One region of the Zoogloea sp. JDB1 genome, then DNA from elsewhere that is predicted to be linked to it. Evidence: predicted binding sites of a transcription regulator. Region 1 holds the regulator's gene; each other region holds the start of a gene.
What was found. Region 1 encodes sigma-54, which starts transcription at its own class of promoters, with help from an activator protein. Its sites were predicted from a motif close to TGGCACGCTTNCTGCTNA; they were not measured.
Positions count from the first base shown of each region.

Region 2: AC1PPK_RS07425 (TorF family putative porin) is a predicted target of sigma-54. The motif match lies at 2,510-2,527, and genes of this name have one in related genera.
Region 3: metK (methionine adenosyltransferase) is a predicted target of sigma-54. The motif match lies at 1,833-1,850, and genes of this name have one in related genera.
Region 4: AC1PPK_RS09570 (PEP-CTERM sorting domain-containing protein) is a predicted target of sigma-54. The motif match lies at 1,772-1,789, and genes of this name have one in related genera.

Region 1 covers NZ_CM161496.1:1,298,514-1,301,946, reverse strand. Annotated here, with positions in the region: gene recA (recombinase RecA) at 1-262, shown strand, start outside; gene recX (recombination regulator RecX) at 288-737, shown strand; gene lptB (LPS export ABC transporter ATP-binding protein) at 724-1,446, shown strand; gene AC1PPK_RS05700 (RNA polymerase factor sigma-54) at 1,462-2,922, shown strand; gene hpf (ribosome hibernation-promoting factor, HPF/YfiA family) at 2,939-3,262, shown strand; gene ptsN (PTS IIA-like nitrogen regulatory protein PtsN) at 3,422-3,433, shown strand, end outside.
Region 2 covers NZ_CM161496.1:1,671,906-1,675,338, reverse strand. Annotated here, with positions in the region: gene amt (ammonium transporter) at 1-1,310, opposite strand, end outside; gene glnK (P-II family nitrogen regulator) at 1,325-1,663, opposite strand; gene AC1PPK_RS07425 (TorF family putative porin) at 1,721-2,470, opposite strand; gene AC1PPK_RS07420 (accessory factor UbiK family protein) at 2,736-2,996, shown strand; gene AC1PPK_RS07415 (YceI family protein) at 3,103-3,433, shown strand, end outside.
Region 3 covers NZ_CM161496.1:335,045-338,477, forward strand. Annotated here, with positions in the region: gene AC1PPK_RS01535 (MBL fold metallo-hydrolase) at 1-522, shown strand, start outside; gene metK (methionine adenosyltransferase) at 589-1,755, opposite strand; gene AC1PPK_RS01545 (lysophospholipid acyltransferase family protein) at 1,970-2,857, shown strand; gene AC1PPK_RS01550 (LpxL/LpxP family acyltransferase) at 2,854-3,433, shown strand, end outside.
Region 4 covers NZ_CM161496.1:2,128,733-2,132,165, reverse strand. Annotated here, with positions in the region: gene AC1PPK_RS09575 (monovalent cation:proton antiporter-2 (CPA2) family protein) at 1-1,539, opposite strand, end outside; gene AC1PPK_RS09570 (PEP-CTERM sorting domain-containing protein) at 1,849-3,015, shown strand; gene cysB (HTH-type transcriptional regulator CysB) at 3,115-3,433, opposite strand, start outside.

The sequences.
Region 1 (3,433 bases):
GACCCTGTTCGACATCCTGTACGGCGAAGGCACCTCCCGCGAAGGAGAGATCATCGATCTGGGCGTCCAGCACAAGTTCATCGACAAGTCCGGCGCCTGGTACGCCTACAACGGCGAGAAGATCGGCCAAGGCAAGGACAATGCCCGCGAGTTCCTGAAGACCAACCCGCACATCGCCCGCGAGATCGAGAACAAGATCCGCGTGGCCGTCGGCCTGCCCGAGATGGCGGCGCTGCCGCCGGCGGCAGCTGCAGCGGCCTGACGACGCGGACGAGAACGCTACGCCGATGGTCGCAAGCCTGCATGAACGCGCCCTGCGCTGCCTGGCCCAGCGGGAACACTCCCGCGCGGAGCTGGCGCGCAAGCTCGGCGCGCTCGGCAGCCCCGAGGAGGTCGATGCCGAGCTCGACCGCCTCGTGGACCTCGGCCTGTTGTCCGATGCCCGTTTCGCCGACGCCTACGTGCGCGCCAAGGCCAGCCGCTTCGGCGCCGCCCGCCTGAAACTGGAACTGAGCCGCCGTGGCGTATCCTCCGAACTGATCGGCGACGCGATCGACGAAAACACCGGCGAAAGCGAACTCGAACGTGCCCGCGACATCCACCGCCGAAAATTCACCACACCACCCGCAGACGCGCGAGAATGGGCACGGCAGGCGAGATTCCTTCAAGGTCGCGGCTTTTCCACCGAAATCATTCGTAGAGTCCTGAAAGAACACCCCGGCGATGAGCCTGCTTAAAGTCAGCAACCTACGCAAGAAGTACAAGGCCCGCACGGTCGTTCACGACGTTTCCTTCAACGTCGGCAGCGGCGAGGTCGTCGGTCTGCTCGGCCCCAACGGCGCCGGCAAGACCACCTGCTTCTACATGATCGTCGGTCTCGTGGCCGCCGACGGCGGCGAGATCACCCTCGACGACGAGGTGCTGACCCATCGCCCGATCCACCAGCGCGCACGCCTGGGCCTGTCCTACCTGCCGCAGGAGATGAGTGTCTTCCGCAAGCTGACGGTGGCCGAGAACATTCAGGCCGTGCTCGAGTTGCAGAGCCTCTCCAAGGCGCAGATCGCCAGCCGCCTTGACGAGCTGCTGAACGAGCTGGGCATCGAGCACCTGCGCGACAGCACCGCCATCTCCCTGTCCGGCGGCGAACGCCGACGCTGCGAGATCGCCCGTGCCCTGGCCACCGACCCGCGCCTGATCCTGCTCGACGAACCCTTCGCCGGCGTCGACCCGATCGCCGTCATCGACATCCAGAAGATCATCCGCTTCCTGAAGGACAAGGGGATCGGTGTGTTGATCACCGACCACAACGTCCGTGAAACCCTCGGCATCTGCGACCGTGCCTTCATCATCAACGCCGGCGAGGTGCTGGCCAGTGGCCGCCCGGACGAGATCGTTCACAACGAACAGGTCCGCCAGGTATACCTCGGCGAGCACTTCAGGCTCTGAGGCCCGATACGACTCATGAAGCCCAGCCTCCAGCTAAAACTCTCCCAGCATCTCGCGCTGACACCTCAGCTGCAGCAGTCCATCAAGCTGCTGCAGTTGTTGACCCTCGAACTCAACCAGGAGATCGAGAAGATCCTCCTGGAAAACCCCATGCTCGAGCGGGAAGAGCCCGAGGGCGACCTTGGCTCGAGCCGCGTCGAGGCCCCCGGCCCCGTGGCGCCGGCAGGCAGCGAAGCCGCGCACGAACGCGAGCAGGAGCAATCCCGGGAGTCGGAACGCGAGCGCGAACCGGACCATGATTTCGACAGCAGCGGCGAAGCCGGTGAATGGGCTGCAGCGGGCAGTGGTGGGCAACGCGACGACGATGACGAGACCGACTTCCAGGAGTTCCAGGCCGCCGTGCCGTCCCTGCGCGACCACCTGGACGCCCAGGTTGCGCTGACGCCGCTGTCCGACCGGGACCGGGCGCTGGTGCGCTTCCTCATCGAGGCCCTCGACGACGACGGCTACCTCAGCCAGGATCTGGCCGATCTGCTGCCGCTGCTGCCCCCCGAACTGGAAATCGAACTGGACGATCTCAAGATCGCCCTGCGCCAGATCCAGAGCCTGGACCCGGCCGGCATCGGCGCCCAGGACGTGGGCCAGTGTCTGGCCCTGCAGTTGCACACCCTGCCCCCCAGCGAGGCCCGTGAACTGGCCATCGCAATCGTCAGCGAGCATCTCGAACTGCTCGCCGCCCGCGACTTCCTGAAGATCAAGCGCGCACTGCGCTGCAGCGACGACACCCTGCGCGAAGCCCACGCCCTGATCCTCGGCCTCAACCCGCGCCCCGGTGCCCAGTTCTCCCAGGCCGACACCCGCTACGTGGTGCCCGACGTGGTGGTCCGCAAACAGCGCAGCAACTGGGTCGTCAGCCTCAACCCAGATGCGATGCCGCGTTTGCGCATCAACCAGCTGTATGCCCAGATCCTGCGCGACAACCGTGGCGCCAGCGGTTCCCTGTCCAGCCACCTGCAGGAGGCGCGCTGGCTGATCAAGAACGTGCAACAGCGTTTCGACACCATCCAGCGGGTTTCGCAAGCGATCGTTGACCGCCAGCGCCAGTTCTTCGATTATGGCGATGTGGCAATGCGACCGCTGACCCTGCGGGAAATTGCCGAACAACTGGATCTACACGAATCCACCGTTTCGCGGGTGACCACCCAAAAGTACATGGCCACACCGCGGGGCATTTTCGAGTTCAAGTATTTTTTCGGCAGTCACGTTGCCACCGACAGCGGTGGGGCTGCTTCCTCGACGGCGATTCGGGCGCTGATTCGCCAGCTCGTGGGAGCGGAAGACAAGAAGAAACCCTTGTCCGACGCCAAGATTGCCGAGTTGTTGGGCCAGCAGGGTATCGTCGTGGCTCGTCGGACAATTGCAAAATACCGCGAGTCCCTCGATATTCCGCCGGTCAGTCTGCGCAAAACCATCTGACAGAAAGGTAGCAACCATGAACCTCAACATCACGGGGCATCACGTCGAAGTTACGCCGGCCATCCGCGAGTACGTCACGAGCAAGCTGGACCGCGTGATCCGTCACTTCGACAACGTCACCAGCGTCGGCGTGATCCTCTCGGTGGAAAAGCTGCGTCAGAAGGCCGAAGTCACCGTGCACGTGCGCGGCAAGGACATCTACGTCGAGAACGAAGATGCCGACATGTACGCAGCCATCGACGGGCTGATCGACAAGCTTGATCGTCAGGTCCTGAAGTACAAGGACAAGACCAGCGACCACGGTCACGACTCCCTGAAGCAGCACCTCGCCGAGTCCTGATTCCCGGCGTCGAGTAATACCCTTTTCCCCGGGACCGTTGTGGCTATAATGCGCCCCAATTGACACAACGGCCCCGGCGGCCTCCGCCTCCGGATCTTCCTGAATCGCCTTTCACCGGCAACCTGTGTCGGCCCGTTCCGCACACGGGAGAGTCCTCGCATGAACCTCATC
Region 2 (3,433 bases), 370 kb from region 1:
CCGCCTAGGGACGGGGAGGCGAACACACCGGTCAGGATGGCACCGAGGATGCCACCGACGCCATGCACGCCGAACACATCCAGGGAGTCGTCAGCGCCCAGCATACGCTTCAGGCCATTGACGCCCCACAGGCAGACCACGCCAGCCAGCAGGCCGATCACGATCGCGCCGACGACGCCGACGAAACCGCAGGCCGGGGTGATTGCAACGAGGCCAGCCACAGCGCCGGACGCAGCGCCCAGACCGGACGGCTTGCCCTTGATGATCCATTCAGCCAGCAGCCAGGCAACAGCGGCAGCAGCGGTGGCAACCCAGGTATTCACGAAGGCCAGCGCGGCAGAACCGTTGGCTTCCAGCGCAGAGCCGGCATTGAAGCCGAACCAGCCCACCCACAGCAGGGAGGCGCCGACGATGGTCAGGGTCAGGCTGTGCGGAGCGAAGGATTCGCGACCGAAACCGACGCGCTTGCCAACCAGGAAAGCACCCACCAGGCCAGCCACGGCGGCGTTGATGTGCACCACGGTGCCACCAGCGAAGTCAAGGGCGCCCTTCTGGAACAGGAAGCCAGCAGTCGCGTTGGCAGCATCGGCCGCTTCAGCGGTGGTGTAGGCATCCGGGCCCGCCCAGTACCAGACCATGTGAGCCATCGGCAGGTAGCTGAAGGTAAACCACAGCACGGAGAACAGCAGCACGGCGGAGAACTTGATGCGCTCGGCGAAGGCTCCGAGGATCAGGGCCACGGTGATGGCGGCAAAGGCACCCTGGAAGGCCACGTAGATGAACTCGGAGATGACGACACCCTTCGAGAAGGTGGCGGCGACCGAATCCGGCGTGATGCCCTTCAGCAGGACCTTGTCGAGACCGCCGAAGAAGGCGCTGCCCTCGGTAAAGGCGATCGAGTAGCCGTACAGCACCCACAGCACGCTGATCAGCGAAAACACCGTGAACACCTGCAGCAGCACGGACAGCATGTTCTTGGTACGAACCAGGCCACCGTAGAACAGGGCCAGGCCGGGAACAGACATCATGATGACAAGGGCGGTAGCCACGATCAGCCAGGCGTTGTCACCCTTGTTGGGCACCGGAGCCGGTGCGGCAGCGGCGGCTTCAGCCGGTTTGGCTTCAGCAGTGGCAGCCGGTGCGGCGGCAACAGGTGCTTCGGCCGGCTTGGCGGTAGCAGCCGCCTCTGCGGGGGCGGTCACCGCGGGAGCGGCGGTCGGCGCGGCCGGAGCGTCCTTGTCCTGGGCCAGCGCATGGCCCGCAAATCCGACCGTCAGGGTCGTCAGCAGGGCAGCGAAGATTTTTTTCATGGTGGGAAGCTCCCTTACAGCGCTTCGGCACCGGACTCGCCGGTACGGATGCGGATGGCTTGTTCGAGATCGAACACGAAGATCTTGCCGTCACCGATCTTGCCAGTGCTGGCAGATTTTTCGATGGCTTCGATAACCTGGTCGAGGATCTCGGTCTTGACGGCAGCCTCGATCTTCACTTTGGGCAGGAAATCGACCACGTATTCCGCGCCGCGGTACAGCTCGGTATGGCCCTTCTGACGGCCAAAGCCCTTCACCTCGGTCACCGTGATGCCTTGCACGCCAATAGCGGACAGGGCCTCACGCACTTCGTCGAGCTTGAAGGGCTTGATGATGGCAGTTACGAGTTTCATGGTTGGGTCCTCTTGCAAGGCGACCCGAACGAGCCGCCGCGCGGTTACGGGGGGAAGTTAGAACGTACGGGTGATGGTCAGCTGCACGCGGTCCTTGCCCAGGTCCTTGCCGAAGGCGTTGGTGTAGAAGGCCTGGCTGGCGTTGGTGTTGATGTAGTTCAGGCCGACAACGACACCCGCCGCGATGTCCTTGGTCACGCCCAGCTTGTAGTCCGTGTAGGAGGCGCCGCTGTTGTCGCCGTGGATCTTCTGGCGACCGACGTGGCCGATCAGGTTGAGGCCCGGGGCCAGCTCGTAGGTGGCGGTGAGATCGAGATAGCCGGAGTTCTTGGAGTCGGTCCAGCCAAACAGGTCGCTGAAGGAGTGGGAGTACTTCAGGGTCAGGAAGGTCCAGGAACCGGCGATGTAGCCTTCAATGGTGTTCGGGTTGTTGCCGTAGCCGGAACCCGGGTAGAAGTACTGCAGCAGACCCACGTCATAGCCGAAGTCGCCGACGGTGTTCTTGAAGCCGCCGTAGAAGTCCATCTCGATGCTGTTGCTGACCGTCGGGCTGCCATCGGTCAGCCAGGACACGTTGGACGCCCAGGTACCGACATACAGGCCGCTGGAATGCGCATAGTCGAAACCACCCTGGATGGCCGGCTTGCGATTGGTCTGACCGATACCGCGGTAGATGTACTCCGACGCCAGCGTGACATTGCTGGTGAAAGTGTGCTCCGGAGCGGGAGCGGCATCTTCAGCGCTCGCCAAGGACGGCAGAGCGGCACAGGCTGCGATCAGGGCGGAAGCGATAACGGTCTTGCGCATGATTGGGTTCTCCTAGTATTGAAAGTTGGCTCACGTGCTTTAGCAACCACTATGCCAGTTTTAAAAACACTATTATTTCAATAAGTTGATATGAGAAAGCGGCTGTTGCTGCAGCGCAGGAAAAAATCATTCCGCACCACTTTGGGAACACGCACCAATCAAGGGCGCCGTGTTGGTGCATGAGGTGCGGCAACGGCCGCCGGGCTCCGATGCTAAACTTGAATACAACTTGGATTTTTCCCTTTTTCCCGTGAGGAACGCTGCCATGGCCAATCCCAAAATCCTCGATGAAATCGGTTCGAAGGTTTCCGAACTCCTCGCCAACAGCCCCGCCAAAGATCTCGAAAAGAATGCCCGCGCACTGCTCGCCAGCGGTTTTTCCAAGCTCGATCTGGTGACCCGTGAGGAATTCGACCTGCAGAAGGAAACCCTCGCCCGCTACCGCGAAAAGCTGATCGAACTCGAACACCGGGTTGCCCAGCTGGAGTCGGAGCTGGCATCGCGTCCGCCGGCAGAGGCGGGTTGAACCTTCCTGCCGTCACGACGGTCACTGCAAGGGCGCCCCGGCGCCCTTTTTCATGCCGGCCTCAAGCCAATTACAACTCACCATTTCGGACTCCCGGAGACATCCCTTGAAGAAGCTGCTCGCCCTGCTGGCCATCGCCAGCGCCCCGGCATTTGCCGCCCCGGTCAGTTACACGATCGACTCCAACCATACCTACCCGCTGTTCGAAACGGACCACCTCGGCTTCTCGACCCAGCGCGGGCGCTTCAACAAGACCAACGGCAAGATCGTCCTCGACACCGCCGCCCACCGCGGTTCGGTGGAGGTCAGCATCGACGCGAGCTCCATCGACATGGGCTTCGCCAAATGGAACGAGAACATGCGTGGCGAGGGCTTCTTCAACACCGACACCTACCCGACGATCAGCTTCAAGGCCGAGCGCTTCAACTTCGACGGCG
Region 3 (3,433 bases), 960 kb from region 1:
GACGGCAAGCCCCTCTTCCCCAACGCCGAAATCCGCGTGAATCAGACGGAAAGCGATTTCTGGCTGTCCGAGGACAACGCCACCAAGGCCCCGAAGGACAGACAGGGAATGTTCGCGATTGCCCGCAAGGCCGCTGCGCCCTATCAGGCTGCCGGGAAGTGGAAACCGTTCAGCGGCGACGCCGAGCTGGCACCGGGCATCAAGCCGGTGGCGGCGGTCGGCCACACGCCGGGCCACAGCGCCTACCTGGTCGAATCCAAGGGCCAGCGCCTGCTGATCCTCGGCGACTCGGTGCACAGCTATGCGGTCCAGTTCGCCCGCCCGGACGTCGCTATCGAGTTCGACAGCGACAAGAAGCAAGCCGTCGCGACCCGTAAGAAGCTGTTCTCCTGGGCGGCGAAGGAAAAGATGACCGTTGCCGGCATGCACCTGCCCTTCCCCGGCCTCGGCCACATCCGCGCCGACGGCAAGGCCTTCGGCTGGGTTCCCGTGGAGTACAGCCCGCTGCGCAACGACAAGTGATGCGCAGCTGAGCAAACAAAAATGGCGCTCCGCGGAGCGCCATTTTTACTGACCAGCAATCAGGAATTACAGGCCGGCAGCGGCGCGCAGCGCGGCGGCCTTGTCGGTGTTCTCCCACGTGAACTCGGCCTCATCGCGACCGAAGTGGCCGTAGGCAGCTGTACGCGAGTAGATCGGGCGCAGCAGGTCGAGGCTGGCGATGATGCCCTTCGGACGCAGGTCGAAGTGGGCCTGGATCAGCTCGACGATCTTCTCGTCGGCGACCTTGCCGGTACCGAAGGTTTCCACCATCAGGCTCACCGGCTTGGCGACGCCGATCGCGTAGGCGACCTGCACTTCGCAGCGGTCGGCCAGGCCAGCCGCCACCACGTTCTTGGCCACGTAACGGCCTGCATAGGCGGCGGAACGGTCCACCTTGGACGGATCCTTGCCGGAAAACGCACCGCCACCGTGGTGGGCCGCGCCACCGTAGGTATCGACGATGATCTTGCGGCCGGTCAGGCCGCAGTCGCCGTTCGGACCACCGATGACGAAACGACCGGTGGGGTTGATCAGGTAGCGGGTATTGCCGCTCAGCAGTTCCTTCGGCAGCACCGGCTTGATGACTTCCTCGATGACCGCCTCGGTGAGATCGGCGTGGGAGATGTCCGGATGATGCTGGGTGGACACCACCACGGTGTCGATCGCCACCGGCTTGCCGTCCACGTACTTGACGGTCAGCTGGCTCTTGGCGTCCGGGCGCAGCCACGGCAGGCGGCCGTCCTTACGCACTTCCGCCTGGCGCTGCATGATGCGGTGTGCATAGTAGATCGGGAAGGGCATCAGGCTCGGCGTCTCGTTGGTCGCATAACCGAACATCAGGCCCTGGTCACCGGCGCCCTGGTCCAGATCGAGACCTTCGCCTTCGTTCACGCCCTGAGCGATGTCGGAGGACTGGCGGTTGATCGCGGTGAGCACTGCGCAGCTCTTGTAGTCGAAACCGATCTCGGAGTCGTCGTAACCGATGCGTTTGACCGTATTACGCGCGATGTCCATATAGTTGATGTCGGCATTCGTCGTGATCTCGCCGGAGATCACCACCAGACCGGTGGACACCAGGGTTTCGCAGGCGACACGGCCATGCGGGTCTTGCGCGAGGATCGCGTCGAGCACCGCATCAGAAATCTGGTCGGCGACCTTGTCGGGATGGCCTTCGGAGACGGACTCCGAAGTAAAAAGGTATTCTCTGGCCATGGAGGCGCTCCTGAAAAACAAAAATCCCCTTGACTGACGGCGTTGCCGTCTCGGGGGATTTTCGGAGCGGCGACGCTTTAGCAGTATTTTTGCCGGCACATCCGTAGCTGATCTACGGACCGCCACCGCCCTGCAAGTTGTCGGATTAACTCGGCGGAATCACAATTATAGCTTTGCCTTCCGGCCCGTCAATTCGGCCACCACACAGCCCCCAATGGCGTCACTCATTTTTTCCCTTCTGGCCCGCCTTCCCCTCGGACTCCTGCAACGTCTCGGCGGCTTCGCGGGCTGGCTGACCTACGCTGGCTCGCCCACCTACCGGCGGCGCCTGCGCGACAATCTGGCCCGGGCCCTGGGTCAGGATGAAGCGGCGCGGACCTGGCGGCGAACAGTGGGCGAGACCGGCAAGCAGGCGCTCGAACTGCCATGGCTGCTGCTGCGCCCACAAGCCGAGATCGTCACCAAGGTCGTCCGCGTCAGCGGCTGGGAACACGTAGAAGCCGCCGAGGCCAGCGGCGGCGGCATCCTGTTCATTACACCGCACCTGGGCTGCTTCGAGATCACCGCCCAGTATTTCTCCACCCACAAACCGATCACCGTGCTGTACCGGGCGCCGCGCAAGACGGTACTGCAGCCCCTCATCAACGCCGGGCGCAGCCGCGGCAACATGCGCCTGGCGCCCGCCGACGTAGGCGGCGTGCGGCGCCTGATCAAGGCCCTGCGTGCCGGCGAGGCGGTCGGCATGCTGCCGGACCAGGTACCCGGCGCCGGTGAAGGCGCCTGGCTGCCCTTCTTCGGCCGCCCGGCCTACACGATGACGCTGGCCGCCCGCCTGTCCGAGGTATCCGGCGTCAGCACGATCTTCGCGTGGGCCGAACGCCTGCCCGGTGGCAGCGGCTTCCACCTGCGCCTGCGACCGGCCCTCGAAACGCTTGCCGGTGACACGGAAACCCGCGCCGCCGCCATCAACCGCGAGATGGAAGCCCTGATCCGCGAGAACCCGTCCCAGTACCTGTGGGGTTACAACCGCTACAAACGCCCCCGTGGCGCCGCACCCACCTCATCTCTCACACCTCCCGCCTCCCGAGAAAACCAACAATGAGTCGCATCGTCGTCGCCCTGCTGTGGCTGCTCCACTGGCTGCCCCTGTCCATGCAGGCCCCCATCGGCCGCGGCCTCGGCCTGCTGCTGTACTGGATCATCGCGCCACGCCGCAAGGTGGTACTGACCAACCTGCGTCTGTGCTTTCCCGAACAATCCGAAGCCGCGCGCCGCGCGCTGGCCAGGGAGCACTTCGCACTGGCCGGACGCAGCCTGATCGAGCGGGGCATCGCATGGTTCGCATCCGAAGAGCGGGTCCGCCGCATCGTCCGCATCCAAGGTGAAGAGAAGCTCGCCAAGCTCATCGAGGCCCGCCAGCCGGTGATCTTGCTGACACCGCACTTCCTCGGCCTCGACCTGGGCGGGACGCGCATCGCAGCATCCTTCGACAGCGTCAGCATCTACGCCCGCCAGAAGGACCCGGTCATCGACCGCTGGCTCTACCACGGCCGTAGCCGCTTCGGTAGCCAGGTGCTGCTGCGCCGCGACGAGAGCGTGCGTGCATCGATCAAGGCAATGAAGGAGATCCGACCCTTCTACTACCTGCCGGACATGGATAACGGCCCCGAGGACTCGG
Region 4 (3,433 bases), 830 kb from region 1:
CGCCTCACGGATCTGCCGCTCGATGCCCAGGTCCATCAGGCGGCCGGCATGGAAGCGGTTGCGCGCCCGCGCGACGATCTGCACATGCGGGAAATGCTTGCGGACCAGCTCGGCGGTACGCAGCGATGCTTCCACATCGTCGATAGCCAGCACGAAGACCTTGGCCTGGCCGATCTGCGCCGCATGCAGCAGATCCAGGTGGGCCGCATCGCCGTAGAAAACCTTGAGGCCAAAACGGCGCACGGTATCCACCTGGCCGGCATCGGAATCCAGCGCCGTGAAGCTGATGCCCCGCGCCAGCAACAGGCGCCCGACGACCTGCCCGACACGCCCGAAGCCCGCGATCACCACTTCGCTCCCCTCCGCCGGCATCTCGTCGAAGTCCCGCGGCACTTCATTCTTCCTGGCCGACCTGGCCAGCCAGTCGCCAAACATCAAGAGCAGCGGCGACACGGCCATCGACATCGCCACCACCAGCGTCAGCTTGTCGGCCTGCACCTCGCCGAGCACGCGGAAGGACTGGGCAGCGTCGAACAGCACGAAGGCGAATTCACCGCCCTGGGCCAGCGCCAGCGCCAGCAGGCGCGCGTCCCCCGTCGTGCCGCCGAACAGGCGCCGCAGCACGAACAACACCACACCCTTCACGATGATCAGCCCGGCGGTGAGCTGGATGATCTGCCACGGGAACTTGAGCAGCAGGTCGATGTTGGTAGACATCCCGACGGCCATGAAGAACAGGCCCAGCAGCAAACCCTGGAAAGGCGCGATGGCCGCTTCCAGTTCATGGCGGAATTCGGAGTCGGCCAGCAGTACGCCCGCCACGAAAGCGCCCAGGGACATGGACAAGCCGCCCGCCTGCATCAGCAGCGCCAGGCCCAGCACCGTCGCCAGTGCGGCAGCGGTGAACATTTCCCGGCTGTTCACCCGCGCCACATGGCGGAACAACATGTCCAGCGTCGGCCGGCCGATCACCGCCACCACTGCCAGCAAGCCGAGGCCCACCGCCGGGTGGGTCAGCGCCGTCGGCCGCCCGGTACCGAACAACGGAATCAAGGCCAGCAGCGGAATGACGGATAAATCCTGAAACAGCAAAATCGCGAAAGCTTCGCGCCCATGACGGGTTGAAAGTTCGCGCCGCTCGGCGAGGGTCGGCAGCACAAAGGCCGTCGACGACAGGGCCAGGATGATCCCCACCACCGTCGCCGCCGACCACGACAGGCCCAGATAGCGCCCGGCGCCGGCCAGCGCCGCGGCCACGCCGAACAGTTGCAGCGCCCCCAGACCGAACACCGAGCGCCGCAGGGCCCACAGCCGCGAGGGCTTCAGTTCCAGACCGATCACGAAGAGCAGCAGCACCACCCCCAGCTCGGCCGTGTGAAGCAGGTTGTCCGGGTCGCGCACCAGCTTCACCCCGAACGGACCGATCAACACCCCGACCGCCAGATAGCCCAGCACCGTGCCCAGCCCAGCCCGCTTGAAGAAGGGAACGAGCAGCACGGAGGCCAGCAGCAGCGCAGCAAGAGTGGTCAGGGATTGCATGGATTTCGATGCACAACAATGGAATGCCGAGTCTCTCACAAACCGGAGACCCGGATGCCCGTGGAAGGATAAGGAAACAATACGACAGAAACTATGGGAGTAGTTCTATAGGGACTCGCCTTATGGGCGTGTCAGGAATCTTTACAATCGCCCAATTTGGCAATATTCCAAAAAATTACGATTTTCAAAAAAATTCATACAGCAGAGCCAATTAACGAAAACAAAGGTAATTTGGCACATTCCCTGCTGAATACTGGCGAGAATCACAAAAACACAGGATCGACTCTTCAAACACCTAGGAGGTTCGCCATGAAACTCGCCAAAATCAGTGCTTTGACTGCAGCCGCCATGGCTTCGGCATTTTTTACGCCTGCCGCCAGCGCTGGTCCGATCGCCATCTACCAGGGCCCGACCATCAACTGGAGCAGTTCGATCGCGTGCGGTAACTTTGGCGATGCGGTCAGTTGCTCGCTGCCCTGGCTGAACGTGCTGGCCGGGTACAACGAAACCCGCCAGACGGACGTGAGCCCGAATCCCGGCTATGTGCAACCTTCCTCCCAAGGCCTGCTGAAGGACTCCATCGTCATCCAGGCCGGCGGTGCTGCGGCGCTCGACAACAGCGATATCACCCCGAACCCTGCCGGCGCTGAGAACGGCTTCAAGTCCAACTCCGGCAGCGACCAATATCTGGCCACTGGCAAGGCCAACGGCACGACAATGGCGGCTGGCAACATGGCCGACCCGACGAACAACAACCTGACCGCCGCCCAGGACAACCTCGGCACCTGGGACGTCAGCACCACGTGGCTGCGCGACGCGCTGACGACCGCCGACGGCAAGCGCCACGAACTGATGGTGATGTTCGACTACAACCAGCCGCAAAGCGCGACGACCTCGATGAACATCTGGAGCCTGATCACCGTACGCGACTCCAGCGGCAACCTGGCGGACATCAACTACGAGTTCAGGGACACCGGCAACACCCCCTACAACAGCTTCACCAGCAACAAGACTTTCTTCAGCCAACCGTCAGCCAGCGACTTCGAAACTGTGTCGGGCACGATCTGTATCTACCAGAACACGACCTTCCCGAACGCCGGCGGTTCCTGTCCGGCGGCCACGGGCGCGACCGGCCCGCTGCTGCAGACCATAGACAACGCCCAGGGCACCAACGCCACCGAGTTCGCGGCCTTCTTCCCCGAGTTGAACGCCAACCTGGAAAGCTACATCGCGCAAGGCTACGACACGATCTCCGTACGCATGCTGATGGGCTGTTTCGGGAACCCCAACGACAGCACCACCGGTCAGGGCTACCTGTCATCCGGCCAAACGACCCAATGCGACAGCGGCGGTTTCGGTGACGTATACATCATGGGCGGCGCGGAAATGACGACCCAGGTTCCCGAGCCCACCACACTAGCCCTCGCAGCTCTGGGCCTGCTCGGCGGCCTCTATTGTCGACAGCGTCAGTCCTGATCGACAGACAACGCCTACCTCATGAGAGAGCCGGAACGCCCCGCTCCGGCTCTTTCGCCTTCCTCGCCCCGTCAAGCCGGCGGTTGACGGACAACGCCCCTACAAACCCGGATCCTCCCCACCTCCCGCCAGCGCCGCATCCACCACCCGCCGGCTCAGGTGCGGGGCGAAGCACTCGATGAAGGCGTAGATATATCCACGCAGCCAGGCGTTCTTGCGCAGACCGATGCGCGTCGTGCTCGATGCGAACAGGTGGGCGGCGTCGAGCATACCGAGATCCTTGTCCGCCACCGGATCGTAGGCCATTTTGGCGATGATCCCAACGCCGAGGCCCATCGCCACGTAGGTCTTGATCACGTCAGAATCGATGGCGGTGAGCACCACGTTGGGTTTCAGGCCCCGACCGGTGAAGGCCTCG